One region of the Streptomyces sp. NBC_01723 genome, then DNA from elsewhere that is predicted to be linked to it. Evidence: riboswitches for the same ligand, from Rfam matches in the RefSeq annotation. Region 1 holds a riboswitch; each other region holds the start of a gene.
What was found. A riboswitch is a leader RNA that binds a small molecule or an ion and turns the genes downstream of it on or off. The one in region 1 is predicted to bind cobalamin.

Region 1 (2,191 bases):
GTCCTTCCTCCTCAGCGGGCCGCCGGAGAAATCCGGCGGCCCGTTGTCGTACCCGTCGGGCACACTCGGCGTCATGGACTTCGTGATCCGGCGGGCGGCGGCCGAGGAGTACGACACCCTCGGCGAGATCACCGCACAGGCCTACCTGCGCGACGGCCTCCTCGACTTCGGGGAGGCCGACGCGTACCTGCACGAGCTGCGCGCCGTGGCCAAGCGGGCGGCGGCCGCCGAGGTGCTGGTCGCCGCGGCGGACGGCGTGGTGCTCGGCGGCGTGACCTTCGTGCCCTCCGGCGGACCCATGGCGGACATCGCCCGGCCCGGTGAGGCCGAGATACGCATGCTCGCCGTCGCCCGCGAGGCACGCGGACGCGGGACCGGCGAGGCGCTCGTGCGGGCCTGCGTCGACCGCGCCCGGTCCGTGGAGGGCTGCGCGCGCGTCGTGCTGTCCACCCAGGCCGCCATGCGCACCGCCCACCGCATCTACGCGCGCCTGGGCTTCACCCGCACGCCGGACCGCGACTGGAACCCCCTGCCGGAGCTGGACGACATCACCCTCCTCACCTACGAACTGACGCTCTGACACCACCCCGGCACGCTGACGGACACAACATCTGGGGGTGCTGGCGGAGCCCGGCACAAGATGTATGCTCGTGCTCGCTGTCGCCGCAGGGGAATCCGGTGTGAATCCGGAACTGTCCCGCAACGGTGTACATGCGTGTATCCGTACGTTCTCGGACGTACGTGCACGCGTGCCTCAGTCCGAGGACCTGCCGACAGTGCGCCCGGCCTCCCGGCCCGGGTGCCATGACGTCCGGGCCTCGTGGAGTGGGCCGGTGGACGCGACGCCGCGTGCGCTCGTGTGCTGCCCCCTGCCCTCCGCCAGGCCCCGTGCCGAGCGAGGGAGTGCCCCACGTGACCATCGCGCCAGCCGATCCGGCCGCAGCGACCCCGGTGACGACTTCAGCGATGCCGGTGACCGAGGAGTCCGACGGACCCGGTGCCGCCCTGCTGCGGACCCTGACCGCGCTGACCGCCGACCTCCCCGACGCCGACCCCGGCCGGGTCGCCGCCGCCGCGCTGCGCGGCCGGTCCGCCCACGCGGACGAGGCCGAGCTGCGCGAGCTGGCCACGGAGGCGGCGGCCGGTCTCATCTCCGAGGACCCGGTCTACTCCCGCCTCGCCGCCCGGCTGCTGACCATCGGCATCCGCGCGGAGGCCGCCTCCCAGGGCGTCACGTCCTTCACCGAGTCGGTCGCCACCGGCCACCGCGAGGGCCTGATCGCCGACCGCACCGCCGAGTTCGTGCGGCAGCACGCGGACCGGCTGGACGCGACGATCGACCGGGCCGCCGACGACCGCTTCGGCTACTTCGGACTGCGCACCCTGCACAGCCGCTACCTGCTGCGGCACCCGATCACCCGCAAGGTCGTCGAGACGCCCCAGCACTTCATGCTGCGGGTCGCCGCCGGCCTCGCCGAGGACACTCTGTCCGATTCAGAGGCGGGCGCACGCTCCGTGGACGAGGTCACCGCGCTCTACGGCCTGATGAGCCGCCTCGACTACCTGCCCTCCTCCCCCACCCTGTTCAACTCGGGCACCCGGCACGCCCAGATGTCGTCCTGCTACCTCCTCGACTCCCCCAAGGACGAGCTGGACTCCCTCTACGACCGCCTCCACCAGGTCGCCCGGCTCTCCAAGCACGCCGGCGGCATCGGCATCGCCTACTCCCGCGTCCGCTCCCGGGGTTCGCTGATCCGCGGCACCAACGGGCACTCCAACGGCATCGTCCCGTTCCTGAAGACGCTGGACGCCTCGGTGGCGGCCGTGAACCAGGGCGGCCGGCGCAAGGGCGCGGCGGCTGTCTACCTGGAGACCTGGCACGCGGACATCGAGGAGTTCCTGGAGCTGCGGGACAACACCGGCGAGGACGCCCGCCGCACGCACAACCTGAACCTGGCGCACTGGATCCCGGACGAGTTCATGCGCCGCGTGGACGCCGACGGCCAGTGGTCGCTGTTCTCGCCCGCCGACGTGCCCGAGCTGACCGACCTGTACGGCGCGGAGTTCGACGCGGCCTACCGCGCGGCCGAGGCCGCCGGGCTCGCCCGCAGGACCCTGCCCGCCCGTGAGCTGTACGGCCGCATGATGCGCACCCTCGCGCAGACCGGCAACGGCTGGATGACCTTCAAGG
Region 2 (2,191 bases), 5.0 Mb from region 1:
CGCCGCCGGAGAGCCGGTCGAAGGGACGGTCGGCCAGCCGGTCGGCGTCGACCACGGCCAGGGCGTGGTCGATGACGGCGGCGTCCTCCGCCGTGTCGCCGGCCGGCATCCGCTTGTGCGGCGTCCGGCCCATGGCCACGACCTCCCGGACGGCGAGGTCGAAGTCCGTGGCCGAGTTCTGCACCACGGCCGCCACCGTGCGCGTGAGTCGCCGCGCGGGCATCGACCAGGTGTCGGCGCCGTCGACGCGGACCGTACCGGTGTCCGGGCGCAGGACGCGGTAGACGGCCCTCAGCAGGCTGGACTTGCCGCTGCCGTTGGGACCGACCAGGCCGATCACCTCGCCCGCCGAGGCGGTCGGCGAGACGTCGCGCACCAGGTGGCGTGCTCCGGCGGTGAGGGTGACGCCCTCGACGGACAGGTCGGTCGCGGCGCGTCGCCTCCTCACCGGCCGGCGGCAGGTTGAGGTTGCGGGCCTGCACCAGGAGCACGCCGATGCCCAGCAGCACCGCCAGTTCCGGCAGCCACAGGGTCTCCCAGTTGACGCCGCCGAGACCGCCCAGGGTCCGGGCGAGCACCGCCCGGGCCTCGTCGCCGTGGTCGGTGGTGAGCAGCAGCAGGTCGAGGACGGCGGTGAGCACCGCCGCGACCGCCACCCCGGACAGGACCAGGCGCGTCGAGGTGATGCGCCCCGGTGCGGGCGGTGGCGTGCACGATCACCAGCGCGCCGGGGGCGCCGGCGAACGCGGCGGCCGACAGCGACAGGGGGCCGAGGACGCCGACGCCGAAGACGATGACCGAGACCGCGCCGAGGGAGGCGCCGGAGGAGACGCCGAGCAGGTACGGCTCGGCGAGCGGGTTGCGGACCAGCGCCTGAAGGGCGGAGCGGGGCCCCGCTGACAGCTCCGGGGCCGGGATGCGAGGATGCCCGGAGCAATTGGGCGACGGCGGCCCGAGGAAGCCGGTGCGAATCCGGCGCGGTCCCGCCACTGTGATCGGCGAGCGAGCCCCCACACGACCACTGCCCGCACCGGGTGGGAAGGGGTGGGGCGAGCGACGACCCGAGAGCCAGGAGACTCACGCGGTCGCCTCCTCGACGGACCACCGGGGCGGATCTCCCCGGGGAGAGGGACGATGCCGTATGCCCGCCCACGCCGGCCCGGCCGGGGCGACGCCCGGCGCACCCGCGGACCCGACGCCCTCGCGCGTCGTCGTCTGCCGGGACTGCTGCTGCGGCACCCCGAAGATCATCGGCGTCGATCACGCGGCGCAGACGACGCGTCTGCGGGCCCGGGTGCCCGTGCGGGTGTCGGACTGCCTCGACGTGTGCGAACAGGCCAACGTGATCGTCGTCCAGCCCTCCGCGGCGGGCCGCGCCGCCGGCGCCCGTCCCGTCTGGCTCGGACTGGTCAACGACCCCGACGCCACCGAGGACATCGCCGACTGGGTCCGCGCCGGCGGCCCAGGTGTCGCACCGCGGCCCGACATCCTCGACCTGTACGCCATCACGCCCCCGCGACGCGGCCCGGCCTCCTGACTCGGCGCTCACGAGGAGCACCCGGTGTCCGGAAACGTTCAGATGCCGCCCGCCGACGTCACCGCCCTCGAGGGCTTCTCCGTCCTGCGCGTCGGGGGTGGAGATGCCGACCGGCATCCGGTCGGCCCCTCCTACGCGCGGGGTTCACCGACCTCGCCGAGGCCGTCGCGCACCGCCACCGCGCGCCGGAAGCGCGGATCGGCGTGTCCATCGCCCGCCTCGGTCACGCGGCACGCCTCTGGTCGCCCGCCCTGGCCTGCGTGTTCCTGCACGGCATCGTCCTCGACCACCGGACCGGATCTCACGTTCCGGCGCGCACTTGCTGCCTCTACTACCGCGCGCCGAACGGCTCGAAGCGCGGCGACTGCTGTCCGGCGGGGTAGCGGGGGCGGTCACGGGCCGTCGGTGTCCAGCGGGTTCAGGGACTGTTCGGTCCAGATGACCTTGCCCTGCGCGTGATACCGGGTGCCCCAGCGCGTGGCGCACTGGGCGACGAGGAACAGGCCGCGGCCTCCCTCGTCGGTGGTGGCGGCCATGCGCAGGTGGGGTGCCGTGCTGCTGCCGTCGGAGACCTCGCAGATCAGGTTGCGGTCGAGCAGCAGCCGGACGCGCACCGGTTCGGCCGCGTGCCGGATGGCGTTGGTGACCAGCTCG
Region 3 (2,191 bases), 900 kb from region 1:
CCAGCTCGCCGCCCACCCGCACGCCTGGTCAGTGGGCGCGCTGATCGCCCTGGTCGCGTGCAAGGGGCTGGCGTGGGGCATCGCCCTGGGCAGCCTGCGCGGCGGTCCGATCTTCCCGTCGCTGCTGTTGGGCACGGCGACGGCCATGGCCTGTTCCGGGCTGCCCGGCTTCGGTGTGACCCCGGCGCTCGCCCTCGGCATCTCCGCCGCGGCGGCCGCCGTGACGGGGCTGCCGCTGTCCAGCGCGGTCCTCGCGGTGCTGCTGACGGGTGGGGACGCGTCCGACCAGATGCCGCTGATCGTCATCGCGTCGGTGGTCTCCTTCGTCGTCTCCCAGGTGGTGCGCCGGACGGAACCGGAGGCGGCCCACGCCCCGGCGACGGGAACGACCGGGTGACGGAGCGCCGCGCCGTGCGGACCCGTTCCACCTGGCGCACCGCCCGGCCCTGGGCCGTACGCGGTTGCGTCGCGGTGGCCGTGGTCGTGGCCTACTTCCTGCTGCCCCTCGACCGTCTGGGGCCGCACCGGCCCGTGCTGAGCTGGGTGCTGTGCGCCCTGCTGCTGGCCGTCGTGGCGGCGCTGCCGCTCCGGCGGATCCACCACGTCCTCGTGGACCGCCCCGAGACCGGGCCCGGCGTGGTCATCACGATGCGCCTACAGCTTCGTCTTCCTCACCGCCGCCGCGACCGCGCTCAGCACGCGGGCGCGCGCCATGGTGGTGCGGCGCACGGACGGGGACCGGACCGGCTGGCGGGGGACGTTTCCGCAGCCCAGGACGGGTGGTCCGGGTACCCGCCGACCGGGGCCCGCTTGTCACCACCCCCGTGGGAGCACTACTGTCGCCACGCCTTGGTGAACGGGAAATCCGGTGTGATGCCGGTGCGGCCCTCGCCACTGTGAATCGGGAAGTCCGGCTCCGGCCCCTCGTGGGCAGCCACTGGGTCCTCGTGACCCGGGAAGGCGTTGCCCGGACTGCGGTACCCGTCAGCCAGGAGACCGGCCAAGGCGCGTCGTCCATCCACGAGGTGCTGGAGAGGGTCTGCTGAGCCATGCACATAGCCGAGGGCTTTCTGCCACCGGCGCACGCGATCGCCTGGGGTGTCGCGTCCGCGCCGTTCGTCGTCCACGGAGTCCGGTCACTCACCCGTGAGGTCAGGGAGCACCCGGAGAGCACGCTGCTCCTCGGCGCCTCCGGTGCCTTCACGTTCGTCCTGTCGGCCCTGAAACTGCCCTCGGTCACCGGGAGCTGCTCCCATCCGACCGGCACCGGTCTGGGCGCCATCCTCTTCCGGCCGCCGATCATGGCGGTACTGGGCACCATCACCCTGCTCTTCCAAGCGCTGCTGCTCGCCCACGGCGGGCTGACCACGCTCGGCGCCAACGTCTTCTCGATGGCGATCGTCGGCCCCTGGGCGGGGTACGGCATCTACCGGCTGCTGCGCCGCTACGACGTGCCGCTGATGGTCGCCGTGTTCTTCGGCGCGTTCGTCGCCGACCTGTCCACCTACTGCGTGACCAGCGTGCAGCTGGCGCTGGCCTTCCCGGACCCGAGCAGCGGATTCCTCGGCGCACTGGGCAAGTTCGGGTCCATCTTCGCCGTCACGCAGATCCCGCTCGCGGTCAGCGAGGGCCTGCTCACGGTGATCGTGATGCGGCTGCTGGTGCAGTCCAGCAAGGGCGAACTGACCCGGCTGGGCGTGCTGCTCACCCGGTCGGGCAGGAACACGTCCGACGAGCAGGAGGCGGTGGCCCGATGACCCGCAACGTGAAGATCAACGCCCTGCTGCTGCTCGCCGTGGCCGCGCTCGCGGTGCTGCCGCTGGTGCTGGGGCTCGGCGACCACAAGGAGGAGCCGTTCGCCGGCGCGGACGCGGAGGCGGAGACGGCGATCACCGAGATCGAGCCGGACTACGAGCCGTGGTTCTCGCCGCTGTACGAACCGCCGTCCGGGGAGATCGAGTCGGCGCTGTTCGCGGTGCAGGCCGCCCTCGGCGCGGGCGTGCTGGCGTACTACTTCGGTGTGCGCCGGGGCCGGCGGCAGGGCGAGGAGCGGGCGGCGGCGGCACTGCGGGACACTCCCGAAGGGGACTGAGTGCTGCCGATCGACGCGGCGGCCCACAGCAGCCGGTGGCGCCGCCGCCATCCCGTGGACAAGGCCGTGCTCGGTCTTGGCCTGACCGTGCTCGCGATC

Region 2: another riboswitch for cobalamin. It lies ahead of OIE75_RS01670 ((2Fe-2S) ferredoxin domain-containing protein); the one in region 1 lies ahead of OIE75_RS25060 (ribonucleoside-diphosphate reductase subunit alpha).
Region 3: another riboswitch for cobalamin. It lies ahead of OIE75_RS29180 (energy-coupling factor ABC transporter permease); the one in region 1 lies ahead of OIE75_RS25060 (ribonucleoside-diphosphate reductase subunit alpha).

What each region holds. Positions count from the first base shown of each region.
Region 1 is NZ_CP109171.1:5,374,959-5,377,149, reverse strand. Features, by position in the region: gene OIE75_RS25065 (GNAT family N-acetyltransferase) at 74-580, shown strand; cobalamin riboswitch at 645-789, shown strand; gene OIE75_RS25060 (ribonucleoside-diphosphate reductase subunit alpha) at 913-2,191, shown strand, end outside.
Region 2 is NZ_CP109171.1:365,615-367,805, reverse strand. Features, by position in the region: partial or broken gene OIE75_RS01680 (ABC transporter ATP-binding protein) at 1-337, opposite strand, end outside; partial or broken gene OIE75_RS01675 (iron chelate uptake ABC transporter family permease subunit) at 438-885, opposite strand; cobalamin riboswitch at 956-1,078, shown strand; gene OIE75_RS01670 ((2Fe-2S) ferredoxin domain-containing protein) at 1,142-1,537, shown strand; gene OIE75_RS01665 (hypothetical protein) at 1,669-1,809, opposite strand; gene OIE75_RS01660 (SpoIIE family protein phosphatase) at 1,930-2,191, opposite strand, start outside.
Region 3 is NZ_CP109171.1:6,273,535-6,275,725, reverse strand. Features, by position in the region: gene OIE75_RS29185 (chloride channel protein) at 1-397, shown strand, start outside; cobalamin riboswitch at 834-1,019, shown strand; gene OIE75_RS29180 (energy-coupling factor ABC transporter permease) at 1,050-1,757, shown strand; gene OIE75_RS29175 (energy-coupling factor ABC transporter substrate-binding protein) at 1,754-2,092, shown strand; gene cbiQ (cobalt ECF transporter T component CbiQ) at 2,093-2,191, shown strand, end outside.